3 regions of the Pseudomonas sp. B424 genome follow, and region 2 is predicted to be linked to each of the others. Evidence: riboswitches for the same ligand, from Rfam matches in the RefSeq annotation. Region 2 holds a riboswitch; each other region holds the start of a gene.

Region 1 (3,273 bases), on a different contig from region 2:
CGATTTTTGTCGCGTTATCAGCAGGTCGGCCGACGTACCTGCGAGCTGTTCGGCCAGCGCCAGTGCGGCACTCTCGGCAATGCCAAAACAACCGGTTTGCTCGAACGCAATGCCCGAGCGGTGACTCAGGTACGGCGCATATGGGGCAAGTTGTCCTGCACTGAACACCTCAAACTTCAGGTTCAGCTGTGTTGCCAGCTGCAGCAGGCCGGGTTCCTGGCGTTTGAGGTCAATACTGGCCAGGGCGCGGACCGCACTCAGTGCAATCCCGGCCTGTGCCAGTGAATGTTCGATCAGCGCCAGTAACGCCTGTGCGCTGCAACCCTGGCGACAGCCCAGGCCAATCACCATGACTGGCTCTGTGCTGGCAGCCGTCATGCCGAGTACTGGCCTGCAGGCTTGCGCCGGAACAGCCAGGCGCTGATCGCGCCCAGTGCCAGCCAAAAAACCAGGTTGGTCAATTGCGAGGCAATTTTGAACTGCGATTCCAGCTCTTCAGGGGCCAGGCTGGAATGCACCAGTGGCTGCGGAGCGCCAAAAATATGCGGCACCACCACAATCGCCAAGCCCAGCACCTTGAGTGCCCAATGCTTGCCGAACACCAGCAGTGCAATGGCCACGGCGGTCGAGGCCGCCGTAGTGACCCACCAGATCTGCCGCTGCAACAAGTCTGCAGCGGCAGTGCCCGGCAGTTCGGGCGGCAAGCCCAGGGTTGGCGCCAGGCAGAACACGGCATAACCGGCCAGGCCCCAGAGCAGGCCCTGGGAAGTGCGGGTCGGCGCACGCAAGGTGTACAGGCCCGCCAGCATCAGGGCGAAACCGACCGCCACCACCAGGTTGCCGCCCGTGGTCGACAGCACGCGCTGCCAGCCATCTTCCGGCTCCCAGGCTTGGGCATCATGCTCATGGGCAGGCATCGCCATGTCGGCATGTTCGTGGACTTCGGCGGCAGCGGGTTTTTCGTAGGTTTCGGCCTGCAAAATCAGCGGCGACACCCACAGGCTTTGCAGCAGTGTCAGCAGCAGGGCGGCCAGCAAGCCGGTGAAGCCTGCGGTTTGAGCGATACGCTTAATCATGGCAGGCAATCTCAATGGCACGGAAAGGCGGAGCTGTGACGGGTGTCATGGGCCGCGTTATGCACCGCATCGATATGGGAGAAGCCGGCGAAGTAGACGAGGAAAGCCCCCAGCACAGCAGCGCCGACAGCGGCCACAATGCGTTGGCTTTGGGTTGCGGTGGTAGCAGCAGAATGGGTACGGCTGGTGCTGATGGACATGGCGCTTGCCTCTGGTCAGACGACGGGCAGCAAAGCGCAAGAAAACCCCGCGAACGAAGTTCGCAGGGTTTAACAGCGCCCGCCCACCGCGGGTTTGTTATTCAAAAGTGACCAGGCCGGTCTCCGGGCTTGCGAGGGGCTCAATGGCTTGAGCCTGCAAACATCTCCTTCCCATGCCATTGCACAGTGGATTTGATGTTTCTCTCGCTTACCGTTGCGGGGGCAGCGCCGGACTAGCCAGGACGATTAACGCCTGACGCACCGGTTTCCCGTTTCACCCTGTGAAGGGCACCTGATACAAGATGTGTAGGAAACCACAGGGATGCGGGTTTACACAACCCCCCGCTCCCGGAGGTTCAGATCATGCCGTTGCCAGCATGCTGGTGACCTTGTTGCGCAACTGGTCGATGGAGAAGGGCTTGCCGATCACCGCCATGCCTTCTGTCACTTCAAGGTTTTCGGCGTAGCCGCTGGCAAACAGGATGGGTAGCCGCCCGCGCAACTCGCGGGCCTTGCTCGCCAGTGCCCGGCCGTCCATGCCCGGCAGTCCGACGTCGGTCATCAGCAGGTCAATGTGCTGGTTTTTGTCTTCAAGCAGTTCCAGTGCCTGCTCGCTGCCGTCGGCTTCAAGCACGCTGAACTCCAGCTCTTGCAGTACGTCAACGATCAACATCCGGACAATGGCGTCGTCTTCGACCACAAGGATGGTGGAGGGTGTTGCGGACATAGTGATGATCTCGATAAAAATTCAAGTACGGGTCTCAGGCCTGCAAGGATAGCCTTCGCCTACATCCGAGTGTGCTTGTTAGTAGGAAAATATGCCTATGAATATAAGAAAGTAGAACAAAAGCTCGGTAATCCTGCAAACTCCCCCTTTTATATGACAGTCCACAGGCCTGATAAATGAAGTCACCTGCATCTATTGATGAGCGAAGCTTTCGCAAGCTCCTGAGTCGCAACGTCGGCTTGCCACTGGCCGTTGGCGTGCTCAGTGCTGTGTTGTTCGTGGTGATGATCAGCTATTTGCTGTCGGTGATTAAGTGGGTCGAGCACAGCGATAGGGTGATCAATAATGCCAATGAAGCGATGAGGTTGACGGTTGATCTGGAAACCGGAATGCGCGGCTTTCTGATCACCGGTGATGAACATTTTCTGGACCCCTATGCCGTGGCCAAACCGCAGATCACGGCCCAGTTGCAGAGCTTGCAAACCCTCGTCAGCGATAACGCGCAACAGGTCGATCGCCTGATGCGGCTCGAGGCGTTGCAGAACGAATGGAACGTTTACGCGCAATCAATGGTAGATGCCCGTGCCCAGAACGGTGACTACCGTGGGGCTGTGCAGGCAGGTCGTGGCAAGCGCCTGACCGATGAGATTCGCAAGGAATACGACGATTTCATCAAGATGGAACAGCAATTGCGGGTTGCCCGCAATGAAGATGTCAGCCGCACGACGGTTGTCAGTATTGGTCTGTACCTGTTGTTTGTCTTGGGGTTGAGCGGCTTTTTGGCCTATATAGGGCGTCGCGATTTAATAGCTTTATCAAAGAGTTACAATGATAACTTCGAGTCGCAAATAAAGACTGCGCAACGCCTGGAACAACAGGCGTGGCTGCGCAACGGGCAAACCGAACTGGCCGAGCAGGTGCTGGGGCGACTGTCGCTCCATACCCTGGGGCGCAATATCCTGCAGTTTTGTGCCCAGTACCTGGGGTCGGTGGTGGCGGCTGTCTACGTGCGTGAAGACCACGGTGGTCTTACGCGGGTGGCCTGTTACGGGTTTTCCCGGGAGCAGGAGGCCCAGGGCCAGTTCATTCACAATGACGAAGGCATGGTGGGGCAGGCCGCGCAGCAGGATAAGTTGATTCGCCTGGACAGCGTGCCGGCGGACTACTTCATCAAAGTCAGCTCCGGCCTGGGCGAAGGCAGCCCGCGCAGTGTGCTGGTGGTGCCTACCAGTGATGACGAACGGGTCAACGGGGTCATTGAACTGGGCTT
Region 2 (3,273 bases):
ACAACTCGACGGCGGCGGCGGCAATCGCACTGGCGCTTTGCTCGATGGCACCGGCCCACGGCAGATCGCCGTGCATGCCTTCGGCGCCCACGGGGGTGGTCACGTTGGGGGTGCCACAGAGCATGGCGTCGGCGATTTTGCCCTTGATCCCTGCGCCAAAGCGTATGGGGGCCATGCAGATCCGCGCGTTGCTCATCACCTCAAGGGCGTCTTCAGCCCAGTTGAGTACGTGAAAACCTTGCGCCGGGTTGTGCAGCGCCGTGGCTTTGGGCGGGGTGTAAGCGCCGTAGACGTGCAGCTGCGCGGTGGGCAGTTGCTGGCGGATCAACGGCCAGATGCCGGTTTTCATCCAGAGCACGGCGTCCCAGTTGGGGGCGTGGCGGAAGTTGCCGATGCTCAGGAAGTGCTGGCGCTGTGCATAGGGCACGAACGTGGCCGGCACACTGTCGACCATCAGCGGGCACCAGTGCAGCAGGGCCTTGGGCACGTTGAAGTGTTCCACCAGCAAGTCGATTTCGTATTCGGAAATCATCAGGTTGAGATCGCAGCGGTAAATCGCGGCGATTTCCCGTTGCGCCAGGTCGGTGCCGGCCATCTGTTCGAACGTTTCGCGCTGGGCCGGGGCGAACAGGCTGCTGAAATCGTTCAGGTCGGTGTCGTGCTTGAGCCGTGCCTTGAGCTGTTGCTGACGGGCGTCGCGCAGGCTTTGCAGGTCGGAGGTTTCCAGCACGCGCAGCGCATCGGGGCAGTGCTTCTCTACCCGCCAGCCAAACTGTTCTTCCATCATGAAACGGTCGAACAGCACGATGTCCGGGGCCAGTTCGGTGATAAAGGCATCAAAACTGCTGTTGTTCAGTTCAATGGCCACTTCATCAATGCCCAGCGCGGCCAGGTCCGCCTTGTGCTCGCCAATGCCTGCGGGGCTGCTGAAGGTGATGTGCCAGCCTTGCTGCAGGAAGCTCTCGATGATTTGCATCATGTGTCCACCGGCCGCCGAAGAGCGTGGTTCGGGCCACACGTAGCCGATAATCAGGACGCGGGTTGGGCAGGTGGAGGGCATGGGCAGATCCTTGAAGCAGGGCGGCTGAAAAAAGGCGGCAATTAGAACACACCTGCAGGGCCTGCGGGACCTGTGGGAGCGGGCTTGCTTGCGATGCAAACAGCGGGGTCTATCGGTCAAAATGCGGCGATGCCATCGCGAGCAAGCCCGCTCACACAGTAGATGGGTCACAGCTGTGCATTGACCTGTTACAAAGCACTGCGTAGCCTTGCGCGTTCGAGGTTCTTCGCCACGCGAAGCTAAGAAGGGAACGCGGTATGCCGCGGCTGCCCCCGCAACTGTAAACGGTCAATGATCTTGCCATGCCACTGCGTTACACGCGGGAAGGCGCAAGGTCGGGATCAGCCCTGCTGAACCCCAGCCGTAAGCCAGGAGACCTGCCTCGTGACAGATTCTTACTTCAACCGGGCGGGGTGATCCGGTGGCGAATGTTGACCGCACACTGCCTGCGGTCGTCGTCCCGTATGCCCGCCGCTTTGCCAAAGGGCATCCGATGAAAACACTGGCCAAAACTCCCGTCACCATCGTTACCGGTTTTCTCGGTTCGGGCAAAACCACGCTGCTGCGCCATATGCTGGATAACGCACAGGGCCGTCGCATTGCGGTGATCGTCAATGAATTCGGCGAGCTGGGCATCGACGGCGAAATCCTCAAGCAATGCACCATCGGTTGCACCGAAGAAGAAGCCAGCGGCCGCATCTATGAGCTGGCCAACGGTTGCCTGTGCTGCACCGTTCAGGAAGAGTTCTTCCCGGTGATGCGCGAGCTGGTTGCGCGCCGTGGCGACATCGACCATATCCTGATCGAAACCTCGGGTCTGGCCCTGCCAAAGCCGCTGGTTCAAGCCTTCCAGTGGCCAGAAATCCGCAGCGCCTGCACCGTGGATGCGGTGATTACCGTGGTCGACAGCCCGGCCGTGGCTGCCGGTACGTTTGCCGCCTTCCCGGACCAGGTTGACGCCCAGCGCAAGCTCGACCCGAACCTGGACCACGAATCGCCGCTGCACGAGCTGTTCGCTGACCAGCTGGCCAGTGCCGACCTGGTGATTCTCAACAAGGCCGACCTGATCAGCCCTGAAGACCTGGCAAAAGTGCGCGCCGAAGTGGCTGAAGAGCTGCCGCCAGCGGTCAAAATCATCGAGGCCAGCAGCGGTCGATTGCCGCTGGACGTGCTGCTGGGCCTGGGCGCCGGCTCCGAAGACCATATCGATGGCCGCCACAGCCACCACGACCATCACCACGATGGCGATGATGGTCACGACGATCACGACCATGATGCCTTCGACTCGATTTCCATTGAGTTGCCACAAGGTGAAGAGCGCGTATTGATGGAGGCCCTGACCCAGTTGGTGGTCAAGCACGGCATCCTGCGGGTCAAAGGCTTTGCAGCAATCCCGGGCAAGCCGATGCGTTTGCTGATCCAGGGCGTGGGTACCCGCTTTGACAAGCACTTCGACCGTGCCTGGGCTGCGGATGAGTCACGCGTTACCAGGCTGGTGCTGATCGGCCAGGACCTGGACGCCGAACTGCTCGAGTCCACTTTGCGTAAAGCGTTGAGCGAGTAAGCCATGCATCTGCTCAGGACCCAGCCCGGTGGCTTTGTATTGGACGACAATATTGCCGATTTAGGCCAGACCCCCGCCGAGCTGGTGATCCTGTGCAGCGGTGATTCAAGCCTGGCACTGCTGGCCGAAGCGGCGCAGCAGTTGCCTGAAGATTATCCAAGCTTGCGTCTGGCCAACCCGATGCAAGTGCAAAATCATGCCTCGGTCGACCTTTATGTCGATCAGGTGCTGCAACACGCCAAGGTGATACTGCTGTCGTTGCACGGCGGCATCGGCTATTGGCGCTACGGTATTGAGCGCCTGGTGCAACTGGCCGAGCGCGGCGTAACCCTGATCCTGGTGCCCGGTGATGATCGCCCCGACCCCGAACTCAGCGGGCTGAGCACCGTACCCGCCGAACAAGGCGAGCGGCTCTGGCACTTTTTGCGTCAGGGCGGGCGGCATAACGCGCTGCAGCTCTATCGTTGCCTGGCCAGCCAATGGCTGGGCCGCGACTACCCATGGGACGAACCGCAAACCCTGGCGCGTACCGCGATTTATCATCCGGCCCACGCCAATGCCCAACTCAAGGGCTGGCAGGCCGACTGGGTCCCCGGGCAACCGGTGGCGGCGCTGTTGTTCTATCGCTCGCATTTGCAGGCGGCCAACA
Region 3 (3,273 bases), on a different contig from region 2:
GTCAGGACAAGCTGCAAACCGGCGACTTGCTATTTTTTGCCACCAATGGCGGTTCTCAGGTCAGCCATGCCGGGATCTACGTGGGTGAAGGCCGCTTTGTACATGCCCCGGCCACGGGCGGTACGGTCAAACTGGACAGCCTGAACAAGGCCTATTGGCAAAAAGCCTACCTCAACGCCAAGCGCGTGCTGCCCACCGAGCAGCATCTGGCGCACAACCCGTAAAGCAGATTCAAACCTGCGCAAGCTCGCTTGCGCAGTTGATGACCCCGCCTGTTTACTTGCCTGACACCCGCCAAACCTTGTTGCCGACATCATCGGCCACCAGCAAATCCCCTTGTTTATCGATGACCACGCCCACTGGCCGGCCCATGGCTTTTTCGTCCGGGTTGAGGAAGCCTGTCAGCACGTCGATTGGCATACCGGCAGGTTTGCCGTCTGCGAAGGGCACAAAAATGACCTTGTAGCCGCTGTGCGGCTTGCGGTTCCAGGAGCCGTGCTGGCCAATAAAGACGCCTTCAGTAAACTCGGGCAGCTTGCTGCCCCGGGCGAAACTCAGGCCCAGGGACGCAGTGTGCGGGCCCACGGCGTAATCCGGGGCAATGGCTTTGGCCACCAGCTCCGGGTTTTGCGGGTTGACCCGCACATCCACGTGCTGCCCGTAATAGCTGTAGGGCCAGCCATAGAAGCCGCCGTCCTGCACGCTGGTGATGTAATCGGGCACCAGGTCACTGCCGATTTCGTCGCGTTCGTTGACCGCTGTCCAGAGTTTGCCGGTCTTGGGTTCCCAGTCCATGCCGTTAGGGTTGCGCAGGCCCGAGGCGAAGATCCTGTGCTTGCCGGTGGCGCGATCAACTTCCCAGATCGCGGCGCGGCCTTGCTCCTTGTCCATCCCGTTCTCGCCCACGTTGCTGTTGGAGCCTACGGTCACATACAACTTTGTGCCGTCGGGGCTGGCGATGACGTTTTTGGTCCAGTGATGATTCAGCGGGCCGCCCGGCAAATCGACAACTTTGACAGGCCCGGCGCTGATGCTGTTCTCGCCCGCCTGATAGGGGAAGCGCAGCAGCTTGTCGGCGTCGGCAACATACAAATCGTTGCCCACCAGAGTCATGCCAAAAGGTGAGTTGAGGTTGTCGAGAAATACCGTGCGGGTTTCAGCGACGCCGTCGTGGTCGGCATCGCGCAGCAGCGTGATCCGATTGGCACTTGGCACCCCGGCCCCGGCGCGGCCCATGATTTTTCCAGCGATCCAGCCCTTGATTCCCTTGCCCTCATCCGGTTGGGGCGGCGCATTGGTTTCGGCCACCAGCACATCGCCATTGGGCAATACATAGAGCCAGCGCGGATGGTCCAGGCCTTCGGCGAAGGCGGCGACCTTCAAGCCCTGGGCGGCAACCGGGGTGGAACCGGCCGGCCAGCCTACGGCGGGGGCGATATTGACGGTGGGGATCAGCGTCTTGTTGGGTTCGGGCAGTTTCGGCGAGGGCCCCGTGCCATCGCTCACTTGCAAGGTCGAGGTTTCGCCACAGGCGGCCAAACCTGCCGCAAGTACGATGACAGCCGCGTGCTGACGCTTGAGCATGTGAATCTCCATAGGGTTCTGGTCTTGTTTAGTCATAGAGAAGCGTAGCTGTCTAAAGGTTCAGACTCCGAGTCTTCTATAAAACCGGCTGGTGCCACCTTTAATTGACGCTCCACCCCCAACCCTCTAACCTTCGCGGCTTGTTTCAGGTGCTCTATGGCCATAGGCCGATAGAGTGAAACAGGGAAGCCGGTGAGGGCGTGTTTGACCCACACAACCGCCATGATCCCGGCGCTGCCCCCGCAACGGTAAATGAGTCAACGCCACGCTGAGTGCCACTGTGTTTCTTCACGGGAAGGCGCGTGGTCAGGGTGTGTCCCGCAAGGGACTAAACCGCTCATGAGCCCGGAGACCGGCCTGATCCATCCAGCATCCTCGCGGCGGGCGAGGGCGTGCCGTTTTATTGAGTATCCCCCCGCCTCCCGTGTGCATTTTTGAGCCCCAACGGAGAGCTGCCATGAACGAATCCCCCGAACGCGACGAACGTCATCAGGCGCGCATGCTGCGCAAAAAAGCCGTCATGGATGAGCGTATCGCCAGTTCACCCAATGAGTGCGGGCTGCTGCTGGTATTGACCGGCAATGGCAAAGGCAAAAGCAGCTCGGCGTTTGGCATGCTGGCCCGGGCCATGGGCCACGGCATGCAGTGCGGCGTGGTGCAGTTCATCAAGGGTCGCAACAGCACCGGTGAAGAGGTTTTCTTCCGCCGCTTCCCCGAGCAGGTGCGTTACCACGTGATGGGCGAAGGCTTTACCTGGGAAACCCAGGATCGCCAGCGCGATATCGCCGCCGCCGAAGCCGCGTGGCAAGTGTCCCGCGAGATGCTGCGTGACCCGTCAATCGGGCTGGTGGTGCTCGATGAGCTGAACATCGCGCTCAAGCACGGCTACCTCGACCTTGAGCAGGTGCTCGCCGACCTGCAAGCCCGCCCTTTGATGCAGCATGTGCTGGTCACCGGGCGCGGCGCCAAACCCGAACTGATTGATCTGGCCGATACCGTGACCGAAATGGGTGTGGTCAAACACGCCTTCCAGGCCGGGATCAAAGCCCAGAAAGGCATCGAATTGTGAGTGTTGAAGTATGAGAGCGTCACGTCATTGCCCGGCGGTGTTGATCGCCGCACCGGCCTCCGGTCAGGGCAAGACCACCGTTACCGCCGCCCTGGCCCGATTGCATCGCAATCAGGGGCGCAAGGTGCGGGTGTTCAAATGTGGCCCGGATTTTCTCGACCCCATGATTCTGGAGCGCGCCAGCGGTGCGCCGGTTTATCAAGTGGATTTGTGGATGGTGGGCGCGGATGAAAGCCGCCGTCTACTGTGGGAAGCCGCCGGTGAAGCTGACCTGATCCTGATCGAAGGCGTGATGGGCCTGTTCGACGGCACGCCGTCCAGTGCAGATCTGGCGCGGCATTTTGGCGTCCCGGTACTGGGCGTGATTGATGGCACTGCAATGGCCCAGACCTTTGGTGCGCTGGCCCTGGGCCTGGCGCGTTATCAGCCCGACCTGCCGTTTGCCGGGGTGCTGGCCAACCGGGTCGGCACCGTGCGCCATGCGCAGTTGCTCGAAGGCAGCCTGACCGAAGGTTTGCGCTGGTACGGTGCATTGTCCCGCGAGACCGGGATCGAGCTGCCGAGCCGGCACCTGGGCCTGGTGCAGGCCAGCGAACTGAACGATCTGGATGCACGCCTCG

What was found. A riboswitch is a leader RNA that binds a small molecule or an ion and turns the genes downstream of it on or off. The one in region 2 is predicted to bind cobalamin.
Region 1: linked by a shared signal. The riboswitch ahead of ACZRMS_RS17160 (CbtB domain-containing protein) and the one ahead of cobW (cobalamin biosynthesis protein CobW) in region 2 are both predicted to bind cobalamin.
Region 3: linked by a shared signal. The riboswitch ahead of cobO (cob(I)yrinic acid a,c-diamide adenosyltransferase) and the one ahead of cobW (cobalamin biosynthesis protein CobW) in region 2 are both predicted to bind cobalamin.

What each region holds. Positions count from the first base shown of each region.
Region 1 is NZ_JBUZTL010000015.1:28,011-31,283, reverse strand. Features, by position in the region: gene ACZRMS_RS17170 (cobalamin biosynthesis protein) at 1-378, opposite strand, end outside; gene ACZRMS_RS17165 (CbtA family protein) at 375-1,076, opposite strand; gene ACZRMS_RS17160 (CbtB domain-containing protein) at 1,088-1,276, opposite strand; cobalamin riboswitch at 1,374-1,587, opposite strand; gene ACZRMS_RS17155 (response regulator) at 1,638-2,003, opposite strand; gene ACZRMS_RS17150 (response regulator) at 2,180-3,273, shown strand, end outside.
Region 2 is NZ_JBUZTL010000011.1:30,880-34,152, forward strand. Features, by position in the region: gene ACZRMS_RS14620 (glycosyltransferase) at 1-1,060, opposite strand, end outside; cobalamin riboswitch at 1,263-1,459, shown strand; gene cobW (cobalamin biosynthesis protein CobW) at 1,554-2,624, shown strand; gene cobN (cobaltochelatase subunit CobN) at 2,628-3,273, shown strand, end outside.
Region 3 is NZ_JBUZTL010000005.1:30,164-33,436, reverse strand. Features, by position in the region: gene ACZRMS_RS08325 (C40 family peptidase) at 1-224, shown strand, start outside; gene ACZRMS_RS08320 (PQQ-dependent sugar dehydrogenase) at 277-1,584, opposite strand; cobalamin riboswitch at 1,715-1,959, shown strand; gene cobO (cob(I)yrinic acid a,c-diamide adenosyltransferase) at 2,042-2,653, shown strand; gene ACZRMS_RS08310 (cobyrinate a,c-diamide synthase) at 2,664-3,273, shown strand, end outside.